Linked DNA regions of Neorhizobium galegae bv. orientalis str. HAMBI 540. The protein of the gene in region 2 binds, or shares a complex with, the protein of the main gene of each other region. Links are inferred from orthologs where the notes say so. Each region holds a gene or a part of one and is shown on either strand. Other genes may lie near its edges.

Region 1 (10,626 bases), 1.5 Mb from region 2 along the record:
TCACCGTCTCGCCCTTTTTCCCGTCGCGGATCTGGATGATGCGGGCTTCCGCCTTGGCGACCGGCTTCATCGGGTTCGGCACCCCGGCCACCGCCTCGCCGCCGTAAAGCGCGATGCCGGGGCGGGTGAGATCGAAATGATAGTCGGGGCCGAGGAAGATCCCGGCGGAAGCCGAAAGGCTCGTCTCGATGCCTTCGAAAGCCTCGGCAACCCTTTGGAAAGCCGAAAGCTGCTTCTGATTGAGCGGCGAAGAGGGAGTGTCGCCGCTATGGAGATGCGACAGCACCAGGACCGGCGAGAAGCTTGCCGGACGCGACACGTCGTTGGCAAAGGCAATGGCATCCTCGAGCGGCAGGCCGAGACGATTGAAGCCGGTGTCCACCTGCAGCGCGCAGGGGTGGTCGCCATATTCCGATGTTACCGACATCCAGAAGGCGAGCTGTTCTTCCGAGGCCAGAACCGGCACCAGATCGTGTTCGAAGAACATCCGCTCCTGGCCGGGCCAGATGCCGGAGAGCACGTAGATCCGGGCGTCGGGCGCATAGGTGCGCAGCGTCATGCCTTCCTGCACCACCGCCACGAAGAAATCCCGGGCGCCGGCCTCGTAAAGCGTGATGCCGCAATCCTCGAGCCCGAGCCCGTAGGCATCGGCCTTGACGACGGCCGCCGTCCGCGCCGTTCCCGACCGCCGCGCCATCTGCCGCCAATTGTCGCCAAGCGCCCCCAGGTCGACCGTCAGCCGGACCGGCGCGATATCGAAATCGTCGGGATAGGAAAGCTCGCTGTCGAAATCGGTCATGTCGGCTCGTAGGGCATGAGGATCGGGGGATGAGAACGGTTGCAGCGATCCTACCGGTTTCGAAGGCAGGAAAAAGACCATGCCCGCAAAATCCTTCGCGCTGCACAATCTTTTGGGCCATGGGGAGTTCAGGCGACGCTGCGAGCCAAGTCCCCTCCCCAACCCCTCCCGACAAGGGGGAGGGCTCCACGCACCCTCATATGATCGCCCTACCGCGAGCGGGGAGAGAGTTAGGGGTGATGGGCAAACGCCCCGATCAATGCTCTTCGTATTGCGTAAAGCTCGGATCGGCCAAATCGGCGAAGCGGGTGTATTCGGACTGGAAGGCGAGCTTGACGGTGCCGGTCGGCCCGTGGCGCTGCTTGGCGATGATCACGTCGGCGGTGCCCTTCACCTTGTCCATCAGCGCTTCCCATTCGGGATATTTCGGGTCGGCGATGTCGCGGGGTTCCATGTTCTTCACGTAGTATTCCTCGCGGAACACGAACAGCACCACGTCGGCGTCCTGTTCGATCGAGCCCGATTCGCGAAGGTCGGAGAGCTGCGGGCGTTTGTCGTCACGGCTTTCCACCTGGCGCGAGAGCTGCGACAGCGCGATGATCGGCACGTTGAGTTCCTTGCCGAGCGCCTTCAGGCCGGTGGTGATCTGGGTGATTTCCTGGACGCGGTTCTCGCCGGATTTGCCCGAGCCGGTCATCAGCTGGATATAGTCGACCACCAGGCAATCGAGGCCGCGCTGGCGCTTCAGTCGGCGGGCGCGGGCGGAAAGCTGGGCAATCGAGATACCGCCGGTCTGGTCGATGAACAGCGGCACCTTCTGCATCATTTGGCTGCAGGCGACGAGCTTTTCGAAATCCGCCTCGGTGATGTCGCCGCGGCGGATCTTTGACGAGGAGACTTCCGTCTGCTCGGAGATGATACGGGTGGCGAGCTGTTCGGCCGACATTTCGAGCGAATAGAAGCCGACGACGCCGCCGTTCTTGGCCTTGTACGAGCCGTCCGGCTGCACTTCCGGCTCGTAGGAGGCGGCAATGTTATAGGCGATGTTGGTCGCAAGCGAGGTCTTGCCCATGCCCGGGCGTCCCGCAAGCACGATCAAGTCGGAGCGCTGAAGCCCGCCCATCTTGCTGTCGAGAGACATGATGCCGGTCGAGACACCGGAAAGATGGCCGTCTCGCTCGAAGGCCTGGCCGGCCATGTCGATGGCAAGCGCCACCGCATCGTTGAACGACTGGAAGCCGCCGTCGTACCGGCCGTTTTCAGCGAGTTCGAACAGCCGCCGTTCGGTATCCTCGATCTGGGTCTGCGGCGGCATGTCGAGCGGCGCGTCGAAGGCGATGTTGACCATGTCCTCGCCGATGGTGATCAGCGCGCGGCGGAGCGCCAGGTCGTAGATCGCCCGGCCGTAGTCCTCCGCATTGATGATCGACACGGCTTCTGAGGCGAGGCGGGCGAGATATTGCGCCACCGTCAGGTCGCCGACCTTGTCGTCGGCGGGCAGGAAGGTCTTGATCGTCACCGGGTTGGCGGTCTTGCCCATGCGGATGATGTCGCCGGTGACCTCGAAGATCTTGCGGTGCAGCGGCTCGTAGAGATGGACGGGCTTCAGGAAATCGGAGACGCGGTAATAGGCGTCGTTATTGACCAGGATCGCGCCGAGAAGCGCCTGTTCGGCCTCGATATTGTTCGGGGCTTCGCGGTAATGCGGCTCTGCCGGCTGGATGTTGGCGAGCTTGCGTACTGCGTCGTTCATGGTGTTTTCCGTTCTGTCCCTGTACCCCGGCAGTACCCTTAGAGGTGTCTGGCCTGTCACGAAACGGCAATATCGATTCCCACAGTAGTTCACAGGCAAAAGCGCGCCGCGAAGCGAAAAATGGTCGGAAACCGTAAATCCGTTTGACTGTGTCCCGGAGCGAATCGACTCGGGGAAGCTCACCCTTTTTATAGCCCGAAAAAGACAAAAAAACGCCCGGACCTTTCGGACCGGGCGCTCTTTGAAATGCTCTGGAAGCGACGATTATTCGTCTTCGCCGGCGCCGTCGGCTTCCGGATCGAAGAAGTCTTCCGGACGCAGGGCATCTTCGTCGACGCCGTAGATGGCGTCGGCCGAGGTGAGGCTTTCGCCCTGGGACTGACGTTCAGCTTCTTCCGTCGAGCGGGCGACGTTCAGCTGGACCGAAACTTCGACTTCCGCATGCAGGTGCAGGGAGACCTTGTGCAGGCCGATTTCCTTGATCGGCGTGTTGAGGTCGACCTGGTTGCGGCCGATGGTGAAGCCGTCGGCAGCCAACGCGTCGACGATGTCACGGGCAGCGACGGAGCCATAGAGCTGGCCGGTTTCGCCGGCGGCGCGCACGACGACGAAGGACTTGCCGTCGAGAACTTCGGCGACCTTCAGGGCTTCGCCCTTGCGCTCGAGGTTGCGGGCTTCGAGCGTGGCGCGCTCGGATTCGAAGCGCTTCTTGTTGGCTTCGTTGGAGCGGAGAGCCTTGCCGAGCGGCAGAAGGTAGTTGCGGGCAAAGCCGTCGCGGACCTTGACGGTTTCGCCCATCTGGCCAAGCTTCGGTACGCGTTCAAGCAGAATGACTTGCATGGTTAGATTTCCTTTCGATCAGTCGGTTCTTGTTTTTCAGTTCTTGTTTTTCAGTTCTTGTTTTCGGTGGTCTTGTTGTCGGGGCTCGCGTCGGCCTTGAGCGGAGTGAGCGCGATCGTCCGCCTCGTATCGGAAAGCCCCAGTATGAGGATCGCGATCGCCGGCAGGACGAGCATTGAAGAGAGGTAGCAGAGGACGAGGACCGGGATGCGCCAGTCCTTGCCGAGGCTGCGGAAATGCAAGGAGGCGAAACCGGCCATCAGGAAGCCGGCGCCGAACGTGCCGCAGATCGTTGCGCCGATCATCGCTGGAACGCCGCCGAGGAAGGAGAGCACGATGCCGCCGAGGAAGATGAAGATCGCATGCCGGTTCATCCGGAGCGCCGACGGCATGTCCTCGCGCGGACGCAAGGCCCGGCCGGAGCGCGAGACGATGCGCACGGCGATATAGAATGCGGTAAACAGCAGCGTCACCCAGACGCCGCCCTGGACGAGCGGCAACATCAGCACCAGCAGCGACTTGGTCTGCGCCATGCCCGCCGGTTCCGGCGTGAAGGCTGGCTCCTGGGCCTTGAGGGCCGCGGTCATCGCGTCGACCATCTGGTCGGTGAGTTCCGGGCCGTAGCCGATCGCAACGCCCAGCGCGATGACGGCGATCGTCACCAGGCCGCAGAGATGCAGAAGGATATCCGAGATCGGGTACCAGGCCATCAGGTTGTCCGGGCCGCCGAGTTCGGAAGCGGGACGCGCCAGGTTGGCGAGATGCGAAAGCCAGCCGGCCGGGATCAGCGTGAACACCGCCATGGCGACCGCAAACATCGGCGAGACGAGGATGGCGCCGAGAACGGCGGCGGTCACGATGCCGATGACGGCGGCGCGGTTGCCCCAGCCGAGGCCGGCGATGAAGATCGGAAGCGAGGAGGCGGCGTAAAGCAAGGACGCAAACGACAGCTGCGCATTCGCACCCAGCACGAGCAGGGTGGCGGCAATGCCGGCAAGAATGCCGGTGGGCAGCACTGTCTGTATCTTGTCCGTCACGGTCTCGCTGTCCTGCTTTTTGAAGCAGTTAGGGGATCACACCTGATGAATTCTCTCAGGTACATCATCCCCAACATGGGATTTTGAAGTTCCGATCCGCGCCCATCGCGGAAGGGATAGACCCGCTGACTCTTAATCAGCGGGTCCGGTATTCGTAATTACGCTACGACGTAGGGCAGCAGGCCGAGGAAACGGGCGCGCTTGATCGCCTTGGCGAGTTCGCGCTGCTTCTTCTGGGAAACGGCCGTGATGCGCGACGGAACGATCTTGCCGCGCTCGGAAATGTAGCGCTGCAGGAGGCGTACGTCCTTGTAGTCGATCTTCGGCGCATTGGCACCCGAGAACGGGCAGGTCTTGCGGCGGCGATGGAACGGACGGCGTGCCTGGGAGGAGGATGATGATACGTCAGCCATGGTCTTTTCTCCTTAGCCTCTATTACGCACGGTCTTCGCGCGGACGGCGCTCGAAGCCGCCTTCACGCGGACCACGGTCCGGACGGTCGCCGAAGCCGCCTTCGCGGCGCGGAGGACGGTCGCCGAATTCGCGGCGCGGGCCACGGTCGTCGCCATCGCGGCGCGGACGGTCGTCGCGGTCGCGCTTCTGCATCATCGCCGACGGACCTTCTTCATGCTTTTCGACGGCGATCGTCATGTAGCGAAGAACGTCTTCGTTGATGCGCATCTGGCGTTCCATCTCGTGCACGGCCGGAGCCGGTGCGTCGATGTCCATCAGGGCGTAATGAGCCTTGCGGTTCTTGTTGATGCGGTAGGTGAGGGACTTGAGGCCCCAGTTTTCAATGCGCCCGACTTTGCCGCCGTTAGCTTCGATGACGCCCTTGTACTGTTCGACGAGGGCATCAACCTGCTGAGCGGACATATCCTGCCGGGCAAGGAATACGTGTTCATAAAGAGCCATGTAAGCTTTGCCTTTTCTTGCGGTTGTCTACCCGGACCTCGGCGGCTAAGCCTCAACGACTGCTCCTGGACGGGAAAACCCGAGGCAAGAAAAGTGTTGTATCGAGACGGTCGAGAGCGGAGACACGGGAGGCTTGGACCCTATGGTCCCTGCGGCTTCTTTTTTCAAAGAAACCTGCCCTCCGTTCAGCCACCAGCCAGAAGACCGGGTGTTGCGAACAGCGCGCTTATACGGATTTTTGGCGAGATGGCAAGGGGAAGGTTCGAAATCCGGTCTCCGGCGCTATTCCCGCCCCTAGTCCGGGCTCCACTCGCTGCCTGTGTCTTGGCTTCGGATGATACGGTAGCCGACGCTTTCCAGGAGTTGCTCGGCGTTCAGAAGCATCGCTGCGGTCACGAGGGCTGAATCCCGCACCGCGGCCTCCAGCCTCAGCTGGTCGAGGGCCAGAAGGTGAAGCCTGCGCACCGGCTGGTCGCCTTTTTCCAGCTTCCGCAGCTCGTCCGGCGGCAGATCCAGTTCCGAGGCAAGTTCCTTCTGCGTCAGTTTAAGTTGCTTCCGACGCCGGGCGAACTCTCTTCGGGGCACAACGGATTGCATGGCTTCAGCGCGTCGCTCCGGATATGGAGGGCACTGATTAGCGGTCCTTTTGCGGGCCGGAGCAAGTCGCCTATTGGAGGTAGATGTCCTCCGGCCCTTGGCATTTGCTAGAGCGGCATAGGATACTGTCGGTGGACCTTGGCGATGTCCGCGAAGACTTCGTCCGACAATGTCAGGTCGGCGGCGGCCATGTCGTGCTTCAGCTGTGCCATCGACGTCGCGCCGACGATGATCGATGTCATGAAGGGACGCGACAGGCAGAAGGCGAGTGCCATCTGGGCGAGGTCGAGGCCGTGTTTGGCCGCGACCTCGATATAGGCCTTCACTGCCGGCTCCTGATAGGGCGTCAGGCGGCCGCCGAGGTCCTTGTTGATCGTGGCGCGCGAGCCTTCCGGCCTTGCGCCGTTCTGGTACTTGCCAGTGAGGATGCCGGCGGCGAGCGGCGAATAGGCCATCAGCCCGACATCCTCGTGGTGCGCGACCTCGGCGAGGTCAAGATCGAAGTGGCGATAGAGGAGATTGTATTCGTTCTGCAGCGAGGCGATGCGCGGCAGGGCCTTTTTCTCCGAAAGCCGCAGGTACTTCATCGCGCCCCAGGCGCTTTCGTTGGAAAGGCCGACGGCGCGCAGTTTGCCTTCCTTCACCAGTTCGCCGAGCGTTTCCAGGATCTCGGCGATTTCGGCCGCCGCCTTGTCGCGGTTCTGCTGCGAGACGTCGAAGGTCCAGGAATTGCGGAAATGGAAAGTGCCGCGGTTCGGCCAATGGATCTGGTAGAGGTCGAGATAATCGGTCTGCAGGCGGGTCAGGCTGGCGTCGACCGCCTGGCGGATGGTGGCGGGCTCGATGTCGCGCCCATCGCGGATATGCGGACGGCCGCTGCCGGCGATCTTCGTGGCGAGGACCAGGTCCTTGCGCTTGCCGCTCTTCTTCAGCCACGTGCCGATATATTCCTCGGTGCGGCCGTGGGTGGCGGGACTTACCGGCGTGGTTGGATAGAGCTCCGCGGTATCGAAGAAGTTGATGCCGTTCTCGAAGGCGTGGTCCATCTGCTCATGGGCTTCGGCTTCCGAATTCTGGGTACCCCAGGTCATGGTGCCAAGGCAGATTTCCGACACGGACAGGTCCGTGCGGCCGAGTTTTTTATACTTCATGGAAATGAGATCCCGTTCTCAAAAAGTCGGCGGCACTCTAAGCCGGATTTGATGAAGCGCAAGGGGACAACAGGTTGTAAAAGGCCTCGAAAACCGCGCTGCCCTTGACTCTCCGGGCCGGAATGTGAATGGAGAGGCAAAACATAAGGGAAGGAAATCATCCCCATGAGCACGATCGCATTCACGTTCCCCGGCCAGGGCAGCCAGGCTGTCGGCATGGGCAAGGATCTGGCGGAGGCTTTTCCCGAAGCCCGCGCCGTCTTCGATGAAGTCGACGAGGCGCTCGGCCAGAAGCTCTCCGACATCATGTGGAACGGCCCGGAAGAAACGCTGACGCTGACCGCCAATGCGCAGCCGGCGCTGATGGCGGTCTCGGTCGCAGCGATCCGGGTGATGGAAGCGCGCGGCCTGAAGCTCGCCGACAAGGTTGCCTTCGTGGCCGGCCATTCGCTCGGCGAATATTCGGCGCTGTGTGCCGCCGGCACATTCTCGCTGGCTGACACGGCGCGCCTCCTGCGCATCCGCGGCGATGCCATGCAGTCGGCGGTCCCGGTCGGGCAGGGCGCCATGGCGGCGATCATCGGCCTCGAACATGGCGACGTCGACGCGATCTGCGCTGCGGCCCGCGATGCCGGCGTCTGCCAGATTGCCAACGACAACGGTGGCGGCCAGCTCGTCATCTCCGGCTCCAAGGCGGCTGTCGAGAAGGCAGCCGGGCTTGCGACCGAAAAGGGTGCCAAACGCGCCATCATGCTGCCGGTCTCCGCACCCTTCCACAGCGACCTGATGGCGCCGGCGGCCGACGCCATGCGTCACGCGCTCGACAAGGTGGAGAAGCATAATCCGGTCGTGCCGGTAATCGCCAACGTGCGCGCCGTGCCGGTCTATGACGCCGAAGAGATCGCCAAGCTGCTGGTCACCCAGGTGACGGGCCAAGTCCGCTGGCGCGAGACGGTGGAATGGTTCGGCGCCAACGGCGTGACGACCCTATACGAGATCGGTTCGGGAAAAGTGCTGACCGGCCTTGCCCGTCGTATCGACAAGAATATCTCCGGCATTGCCGTCAACACGCCGGCCGATATCGAAGCCGCGCTCACAGCCATTCTCGGCTGAAACCAAAGACACGCGAAGGAACACGATCATGTTTGATTTGACCGGCCGCAAGGCATTGGTGACGGGCGCAACCGGCGGGCTGGGCGAAGAGATCGCCCGGATGCTGCACAGCCGAGGCGCCACCGTCGGCCTGCACGGCACCCGCGTCGAGAAGCTCGAGGCGCTGGCCTCCGAACTCGGCGAGCGCGTCAAGATCTTCCCGGCAAATCTCTCCGACCGCGCCGAAGTGAAGGCGCTCGGTGAGAAGGCCGAGGTCGAGCTCGAAGGGGTCGACATCCTGGTCAACAATGCCGGCATCACCAAGGACGGCCTGTTCGTGCGCATGAGCGACGACGACTGGGACAACGTCCTGGAAGTCAACCTGACGGCGGTCTTCCGCCTGACCCGCGAACTCACCCATCCGATGATGCGCCGCCGTTATGGCCGCATCATCAACATCACCTCGGTGGTCGGCGTCACCGGCAATCCGGGCCAGACCAATTACTGTGCCTCGAAGGCCGGCATGATCGGCTTCTCGAAGTCGCTCGCCCAGGAAATCGCCACCCGCAACGTGACGGTCAATTGCGTGGCGCCGGGCTTCATCGACAGCGCGATGACCGGCAAGCTCAACGACAAGCAGAAAGAGGCGATCCTCGGCGCCATTCCGATGAAGCGCATGGGTGCCGGATCGGACATCGCGTCCGCGGTCCTTTATCTCGCCTCCAGCGAGGCTGGTTACGTCACCGGCCAGACCCTGCATGTCAACGGCGGCATGGCGATGATCTGATTGAGTGCCGCCTTCAAGAAAACACGTTACAATCGGTTGTTGGCGGCTGTGCAATGGAACAAATTCTGGCTTTGCTGAACAGGGAAACCATGTTAAGCGGGCCATGACTGTGAATGGTCACCCTGATATGCAGGCCGTCATATTGCGTGAGCGCGATAGGATTGGAACCTGAAAAGGGGAGAACGGGTTTGCCCGCATCGGCGCTGAACAAGCGGCGGTCGCAGGTTTTTAACAGGGTGCGGATGCCGATCGGGCATTCGATAAAGACAAAGGTCGAGGAAACCGACATGAGCGATATCGCAGAACGCGTTAAGAAAATTGTTATTGACCACCTCGGCGTCGACGCCGACAAAGTCGTCGAAGGCGCAAGCTTCATCGACGATCTTGGTGCGGACTCGCTCGACACCGTCGAACTGGTCATGGCTTTCGAGGAAGAATTCGGCGTTGAAATCCCCGACGATGCTGCCGATTCCATCCTGACCGTCGGCGACGCTGTGAAGTTCATCGAGAAGGCCCAGGCCTGATCGACCCGACATAGAGGGGATGACGTCGCAAGGCAGATCCCGAAAACGGCCCGCTTGTTCGGGCCGTTTCAGCAATTGGGGCTTGGGCCCTGAAAAATCGAGAAAAATTATAGGGTAGGGCACTGGCGATGAGACGGGTCGTTATCACCGGTACCGGCATGGTATCTCCTCTCGGATGCGGAACGGAAGTCAGCTGGTCGCGCTTGCTGGCCGGCGAAAATTCCGCCCGCGTCGTCACTGAATTCGAGGTCGAAGACCTTCCCGCAAAGATTGCCTGCCGCATTCCTGTCGGCGACGGCTCCGATGGCACGTTCAACGTGGACCAGTGGATGGAGCCGAAGGAACAGCGCAAGGTCGATCCCTTCATCATCTACGGCGTGGCCGCCGCCGAGATGGCGCTCGAAGATGCCGGCTGGCATCCGAAGACCGACGAGGACCAGATCGCCACCGGCGTGCTGATCGGCTCGGGCATCGGTGGCCTCGAAGGCATCGTCGAGGCAGGCTACACCCTGCGCGACAAGGGCCCGCGCCGCATTTCGCCATTCTTCATTCCCGGCCGGCTGATCAATCTTGTCTCCGGCCAGGTATCGATCCGCCACAAACTGCGCGGTCCGAACCACGCGGTCGTCACGGCCTGTTCCACCGGCGCGCACGCCATCGGCGATGCGGCCCGGATGATCGCCTTCGGCGATGCGGAGGTGATGGTCGCCGGCGGTGCGGAATCGCCGATCTGTCGTATTGCGCTGGCCGGCTTCGCTGCCTGCAAGGCGCTTTCGACCCAGCACAACGACGATCCGCAGAAGGCTTCGCGCCCCTATGACCGGGACCGCGACGGTTTCGTTATGGGCGAGGGCGCTGGCATCGTGGTTCTGGAGGAGCTGGAACATGCCAAGGCCCGCGGCGCCAAGATCTATGCGGAGGTGGTCGGCTACGGAATGTCCGGGGACGCCTTCCACATCACCGCGCCTTCGGAAGACGGCGACGGCGCATTCCGCTGCATGACCGCGGCGCTGAAGCGTGCGGGTATTTCGGCGTCGGACGTTGACTACATCAATGCCCACGGCACTTCGACCATGGCTGATACGATCGAGCTCGGCGCAGTCGAGCGCCTGGTCGGCAATGCGGCCTCGA
Region 2 (6,700 bases):
CGCCTACGAGATCTTCGTGCGCTTCTGGCGGCCGGACTGGAGCATGGTGCGCGAGATCGTCGTGCTCGGCCTGCCGATCAGCTTCACCATTCTGGCGGAAACCAGCCTGTTTTCGGCTGCCTCCCTGCTGATGGGCATCATCGGCAAGCTGGAACTCGCGGCCCACGGCATCGCGCTGCAGCTGGCGGCGATCGCCTTCATGATCCCGCTCGGCCTGTCGCAGGTGGCGACGGTGCGCGTCGGGCTTGCCAATGGCCGCGGTGATCTTCTGGGCGTCAAGCGGGCGGCGCTTGCCGTACTTGCGGTCAGCGTCCTGTTCACCGCAATCGGCAGTGTGCTGTATGCGACAATCCCGCACTTCTTCGGCAATCTCTTCCTGGATACACGCAAGGAGGACGCCGCGACCGTGCTGAAATTGGCGGTGCCGCTGATCGTCATCGCCGGGGCTTTCCAGCTGGTAGACGGGTTGCAGGTGGTCGGTGCCAGCCTGTTGCGTGGCCTCAAGGACACCAGGGTGCCGATGGTGCTGGCGCTGATCGCCTATTGGCCGATCGGTTTCTCCTGCGCCTGGGTCTTCGCATTCCCGCTCGGTTTTCGCGGCGAGGGTGTCTGGTTCGGCTTCGTGACCGGGCTTGCGGCCGCGGCCATACTGCTTTGCGGCCGCTTCTGGCTGCTGGTGCACCGCCGGACGATGAAGGCCCGCTGAGTTTCAGCGGGCTGTCCGTGTTGGTCAGGCCGGTAGGAGTTCTTGTAAAACCGCCCTGTGGTAGAAGCCGACATTGGTCTCTACGCCGAGGCGTCGGCTCAACGCCTGCCGATCGATGCCTGCCTCCTCATCCGATTTTGCGACTGCGGCAATGACCGGCTGAAGAGCGTGCTCGCCTTCGAACTGGAGGATGGTGATGACGTTGAACAGTCCGGCAATGGAAGCCTGTTCCAGGATCAGATCGTCGACGAATCCCGGCTGGGCGCGGATAACCTCATGCGTCCTGTGAACCAACGCCATGAATTCTTCGCGCCCTTCGACCGGGACCGCAAACCTGTTGACGCGAAAAATGCGTCGATTCTGTATTTCGCTCATAAGAAAAACCCCTGCTCGATCTTGAACAGGGGCGTTTATGGGACCTCAACCAAAGTTGAGGTCAATAGGGTCGCTGGATTTTTTCAAGCGCCGGAGTTCAGCGCTCAGCGAGGGCAGGTTCGCCCTTCTTCTCGCGCACCATGTTGATGAAGCGACGGAAGAGATAGTGGCTGTCCTGCGGGCCGGGCGAGGCTTCCGGGTGATGCTGGACCGAGAACACCTGCTTGCCGGTGACGCGCAGGCCGCAATTGGTGCCGTCGAAGAGCGAAATGTGAGTCTCCTCAACGCCTTCCGGCAGAGACTTCGAATCCACCGCGAAGCCGTGGTTCATCGAGACGATCTCCACCTTGCCGGTGGTATGGTCCTTGACCGGGTGGTTGGCGCCGTGATGACCCTGGTGCATCTTCTCGGTTCTGGCGCCGAGTGCCAAGCCCAGCATCTGGTGACCGAGGCAGATGCCGAAGGTCGGGATGTCCGTCTTGATGACGCTCCTGATGACCGGCACGGCGTATTCGCCGGTCGCCGCCGGGTCGCCGGGGCCATTCGACAGGAAGATGCCGTCCGGCTTCAGCGCCAGGATGTCTTCGGCCGAGGTCTGGGCGGGTACGACCGTCACCTTGCAGTCGAGGCCGGCGAAAAGGCGCAGGATGTTGCGCTTCACGCCGTAATCGACGCAGACGATGTGATATTTCGCATCTTCCGGCTTCAGTTCGCTGTAGCCCTCGTTCCAGACCCAGGGCTTCTGGTTCCATTGCGAGGACTGGCCGGAAGTCGCTTCCTTGGCGAGGTCGAGGCCTTCAAGCCCGCTCCATGCCCTGGCTTCGGCCTTCAGAGCCTCGATATCGAAGACGCCGTTGGGATCATGGGCGATGACGGCGTTCGGTGCGCCGTTCTGGCGGATCCAGGCGGTCAGCGCGCGGGTGTCGATGCCGGAAAGGCCAATGATGCCGCGGGCTTTCAGCCAGCCGTCGAGATCCTTGCCGGCGCGGTAGTTGGAAGGCTCGGTAATGTCGGCCTTGAAGATGGTGCCGACCGCGCCGCGGCGGGCCGCCGGCGTCAGGTCCTCGACGTCTTCTTCGTTGGTGCCGATATTGCCGATGTGGGGGAATGTGAATGTGACGATCTGGCCGAGATAGGAAGGGTCGGTCAGGATCTCCTGGTAGCCGGTCAGCGCGGTGTTGAACACCACTTCGGCCGGCACCTTGCCGGTTGCGCCGATCCCGGTTCCTTCGATCACGGTGCCGTCGGCCAGAACGAGCAATGCGGTGGGTTTCTTGGTGGTCCAGGGAGCGGTCGCGGTCATATCCATCCTTCTGCCTCACCGGTCCCGTCCCTTGAAGAGACAGGCTGCGAGGGCCATTTATGGTCGTGAGAGACGGGCGCGCGGAAATCCCGGCGCAAGCCCTAACCTCTAAATCTCGTGCAGGTGCCGGAAAATAGACAAAGCGGGCGAGGTGGTCAATCTCGCAGCCCAAGAATTCCATGGGGGATTATAAGCCATCGGATTCAACGATTTGGGTGATTTGATTTGATCGACCCCGACCCGTCGTCTATGACAACGGTGTGAATGCCAAGGAAAAGCCACAATTCACTATGCCTGCGCCTAAGCTTTTCCCAAGGAGAAAAAACGATGTTGCGCGACAAGCTTTCCGATGCGCTCAAGGACGCTATGAGGGCCAGGGAAACCCGCCGGCTTTCGACCGTGCGGCTGATCCAGACTGCGATCAAGGATCGAGATATCGCCAATCGCGGTCTCGGCAAGGACCCGGTCAGCGATGACGACATCCTGCAGATCCTGCAGAAGATGGTGAAGCAACGCGAGGAATCGGCGAAGATCTACCAGGATGCCGGACGCGCCGAGCTTGCGACGCAGGAGCGCGAGGAAATCGACATCATCAAGGGATTCATGCCCGAGCAGCTCTCGGACGAGACAGTGCAGGAACTGATCAAGGCGGCGATCGCCGAATCCGGTGCCCAGGGGCTCCGCGACATGGGCAAGGTCATGGCGGTGCTGAAGGAAAAGCACCCGGGCCAGATGGACTTCGCCAAGGCTTCCGGCGTGGTGAAAGAGCTTCTGAAGTAAGCGGCCTTTTGCGAGGCGGCGAATAAACGAAAGGCGGGAACCCGATGATCGGATTCCCGCCTTTTTGCTCTTCAGGATTCCGCCGGCCGACTGCGAACTGGCCGCTGGCGAGAGGGTCCGAGGTGCTGCGATACATTGCGACACGCCCCGTCCCGAAGAGCGAAGGAAATTCTTACCGTTGTGTGTCAGGACGCTGCCGGCATTTCCGAATTTGGAAAAGAGCTAAATCCCGCAGGGTCTGTCTGGCAAATTACAAAAAGATAATCTTGCCGGCTGATGATCTGCCAAAAATTTGCCCCACGTTGGGGCAAACGGGAGCGCCGGACTCACGCTGGGCTGATCAGGCGGCGACCAGCCATTCGCCGAGAAACGCTCCGCCGATGATGGCGAGCAGTGCACCTCCGATGAAGGCCACGAAGGCGATGGTCGCAGCGATCGGTTTCCGCGACTGGAAGAAATAGATGAGCAGCCCCAGAGGCGCGAGAAAAACGGTGGCTGTCTGGGTCAGCGTCGCAGCGGTGCCGCCCCGCAACTTCGCATCCTCCATCTCCCACCAGACGCAGAGGACAATGGTCGCGATCAGCTGACCAGCATCGTTGAGCGTAAATCCCATCGCGTCTGAACCCCCGGTAAAGGCGTCGATGATCGGGCCGGTGGCAAGCGCAATCAGCAGCGCCACATAGATGAAATCGCGTTTCGTCATGAAATATCTTGGCCTTTGAAAACCCATTGCGCGGATGATGGTAGGTCACGGGAAAAGAGAATCAAGCCTGGACAGAATGGTGCCGGCGAGCCGCTTGCCTCGTTCGCGCCCTGTGAATAGCGGGCAGCATTTCCCTTGGCGGTGGCGTTCCTGAAGGTCTGCGCTTATATGGAAGCTGGCCCCAAGAGGTAGAAATGCGCTTTTCCAACAGTTTTCTCGACGAGATCCGCGACCGCGTGCTGATATCGGCCGTTGTCGGCCGTCGGGTGACATGGGATCGCAAAAAGACCAACGTCTCGCGCGGCGACTACTGGGCCTGCTGCCCGTTCCATGGCGAGAAGAGCCCGAGCTTCCATTGCGAGGACCGTAAGGGCCGATACCACTGCTTCGGCTGTGGTGTCTCGGGTGATCATTTCCGGTTCCTGACCGATCTCGAAGGGCAGAGTTTTCCCGAGGCGGTGCAGACGGTCGCCGACATGGCCGGCATCGCCATGCCGCAGCCGGACCCCCAGGCCGAGAAGCGCGAGAAGGAACGCACAACGCTGCTCGACGTCATGGAGCTGGCGACGCAATTTTTCCAGGACCAGCTCCAGAGCGCCGTCGGGGCCAAGGCACGCGCTTACCTGCGCGACCGCGGGCTGACGGGCCGCACGATCGAGACCTTCCGTCTCGGCTACGCGCCGGAAAGCCGCAATGCGCTGAAGGAGCATCTCGCCGGCAAAGGCGTGCCGAAGGACCAGATCGAGGCTTGCGGGCTGGTTGTGCACGGGGAGGGGATCGCGGTCTCCTACGACCGTTTTCGCGACCGCATCATGTTTCCGATCCTGTCGTCGCGGGAAAAGGTGATCGCGTTTGGCGGCCGGGCCATGGCGCCGGATGCGCCGGCGAAATATCTCAACTCCAACGAGACCGAGCTCTTCCACAAGGGGCAGGTGCTCTACAATTTTTCGCGTGCCAGGCGGGCTCAGGGTGTCGGCAAGCCGGGACAGGGCGAGGGCACGATCATTGCGGTCGAAGGTTACATGGACGTCATCGCGCTGCATCAGGCGGGCGTCGAGAATGCCGTCGCGCCGCTCGGGACCGCGCTGACCGAAAACCAGCTTGAGCTTCTGTGGCGGATGACGCCGCAGCCGGTGCTCTGCTTTGACGGCGATGGCGCCGGCCTCAGGGCAGCAAGCCGTGCCGCGGATCTGGCGCTGCCGTTCCTGAAGCCGGGAAAATCGGTGCGTTTCGCGCTGCTTCCCGATGGCAAGGATCCAGACGATCTCGTTCGCCATGAAGGCCGCGCGCCCTTCGACAAGGTGCTCAATGAAGCAAAGCCGCTGGTGGAGATGATCTGGCAGCGCGAAGCGGCATCGGCAAGTTTCGATACGCCGGAAAAGCGTGCCGAACTCGAGGCGCGGCTGAAGCAGATCGTTTCCGTCATCGCCGACGAGAATGTGCGCCGCCATTACCAGCAGGCTATCCGCGACCGGCTGAACAGTTTTTTCGCGCCGGCTCAGCGCGGGGGCAATGATCGGCGCCAGAATTTTCAGCGCGGCGGCGGTGCCGGTGGCAGGCCGGGGCAGGGTGGCCCGCCGCAGGGGCCGCGTGCTGCGGGAAGGGCTGCCGGCGTTTCCGATCGGCTTGCGCGCTCTGGTCTCGTGCGTGGTTACCGCGACCTGCCAGCACTGCGGGAAAGCGTGCTGGCGCTCACCATCGTCAATCATCCCCAGCTGCTGCTGGAGGAATATGACGAGATCGCCGCGATCGATTTCGAGAATCGTGACCTGCAGCGCTTCTGGTCGGCGATGTTGCCGGCAGCCGCGACTGCGGGCGCCAACCTTTCGCGCGAATATCTGATGCAGCGGCTTGCCGGCGAGGGGTTTGACGTCATCCTGAAGTCGCTGGACCAGCAGGTGCGCAACGCGCGGCTCTGGACTGCGACCGAGATCGCCGCGCTGGAGGATGCCCGCGAGGGTTATCGCCAGGCGCTGTCGCTGCACAAGCGCACCAAGGCGCTCAGGCTCCAGAAGATCGATCTGGAGCGGGAAATCGCCGAAACGACGGAAGCGGGAGATGCGGGTGAGATCGAGCCGCTGCTGCGTGCGCTGTCGGAAGTCCAGCTCGAAATCCTCCGCATGGAAAACCAGGAAGCGATCATCGACGGGTTCGGCGTGCTGTCCGGGCGGGTAAAGGGGGCGGCCGTCAGCCACGGCTGAGGGACCTGCGGTTGGTGAAATCCTGCCCTTGCCGAATGATGACGTGGCTCTATCCTATGCGGGCATCGAGTCGCTTGAGCGGGGAGCTTGATGCGGATTACCGGAAGCTGTCATTGCGGCAATATCGCCTTCGATGCGGAGGGCGAGTTCGATACGGCGATGGAATGCAACTGTTCTTTCTGCCGGCGCAAAGGGGTGTTGCTGGCCTTCGTTCCACGCAATCAGTTCCAGCTCGCTACCTCGCGGGCGAACCTATCTTCCTACCAGTTCAACAAGCATGTGATCACGCACTACTTCTGCGCCGATTGCGGCATCGCGCCGTTCAGTGAGGCGACGATGCCGAATGGTACGGAGATGGCGGCGATCAATCTGAGATGCGTGCCGGAAATCGACATTGCTGCACTGACGGTAACCCAGTATGACGGCGCTTCCCGCTAAGGAATATGCCGGACCAAAAGCATAAGCCTTTATGTCTAGGCAAACCCTTGTCTTTCAGGGCCTGCCGCCTACATATCGGTTAAATCTGGTGAGCGTACCCCTATTAGACCCCCTCAAAGGGCATATTTTCGACTTTTCCTGGGTATGACCTATGGAAAAGCTTGACGGAACGTTAATTTGTGGGAATCACCATT

The links.
Region 1: the proteins of dnaG (region 2) and RG540_RS05110 are in contact, whole or in part, in a crystal structure (PDB 2R6A), measured with the Geobacillus stearothermophilus proteins. The link is inferred for Neorhizobium galegae bv. orientalis str. HAMBI 540 from one-to-one orthologs. Residues at the interface, in WP_049624496.1 of Geobacillus stearothermophilus: Lys456, Leu457, Leu458, Pro459, Ala460, Asn463, Ala464, Leu467, Leu535, Leu536, Ile537, Ala538, Gln544, Glu545, Asp548, Tyr549, His552; in WP_033016901.1 of Geobacillus stearothermophilus: Ser13, Glu15, Ala16, Gln18, Glu91, Leu92, Asp94, Ala95, Val96, Pro97, Thr98, Ala99, Ala100, Asn101, Tyr104, Tyr105, Ile108.

Annotation. Positions count from the first base shown.
Region 1 is NZ_HG938353.1:996,034-1,006,659, forward strand. Bases 305-3,182 are described here. They hold RG540_RS05110 (replicative DNA helicase), read right to left. Parts: upstream 2,553-3,182; coding sequence 1,056-2,552; downstream 305-1,055. Other genes in these bases: alr (alanine racemase), read right to left, coding at 305-799; rplI (50S ribosomal protein L9), read right to left, coding at 2,817-3,182. Outside these bases: more of alr, read right to left, coding at 1-304; more of rplI, read right to left, coding at 3,183-3,392; RG540_RS05120 (membrane protein), read right to left, coding at 3,443-4,429; rpsR (30S ribosomal protein S18), read right to left, coding at 4,588-4,842; rpsF (30S ribosomal protein S6), read right to left, coding at 4,865-5,344; RG540_RS05135 (helix-turn-helix domain-containing protein), read right to left, coding at 5,639-5,941; RG540_RS05140 (aldo/keto reductase), read right to left, coding at 6,049-7,092; fabD (ACP S-malonyltransferase), read left to right, coding at 7,258-8,205; fabG (3-oxoacyl-[acyl-carrier-protein] reductase), read left to right, coding at 8,234-8,971; RG540_RS32290 (hypothetical protein), read right to left, coding at 8,985-9,260; RG540_RS05155 (acyl carrier protein), read left to right, coding at 9,259-9,495; fabF (beta-ketoacyl-ACP synthase II), read left to right, coding at 9,624-10,626. UniProt on the Escherichia coli protein: The main replicative DNA helicase, it participates in initiation and elongation during chromosome replication. Travels ahead of the DNA replisome, separating dsDNA into templates for DNA synthesis.
Region 2 is NZ_HG938353.1:2,448,341-2,455,040, reverse strand. The notes cover bases 3,628-6,564. They hold dnaG (DNA primase), read left to right. Parts: upstream 3,628-4,061; coding sequence 4,062-6,068; downstream 6,069-6,564. Other genes in these bases: RG540_RS12130 (GFA family protein), read left to right, coding at 6,159-6,506; RG540_RS12140 (hypothetical protein), read right to left, coding at 3,628-3,867. Also shown: RG540_RS12160 (MATE family efflux transporter), read left to right, coding at 1-706; RG540_RS12155 (hypothetical protein), read right to left, coding at 731-1,081; carA (glutamine-hydrolyzing carbamoyl-phosphate synthase small subunit), read right to left, coding at 1,179-2,384; RG540_RS12145 (GatB/YqeY domain-containing protein), read left to right, coding at 2,712-3,164; more of RG540_RS12140, read right to left, coding at 3,505-3,627. UniProt on the Escherichia coli protein: RNA polymerase that catalyzes the synthesis of short RNA molecules used as primers for DNA polymerase during DNA replication.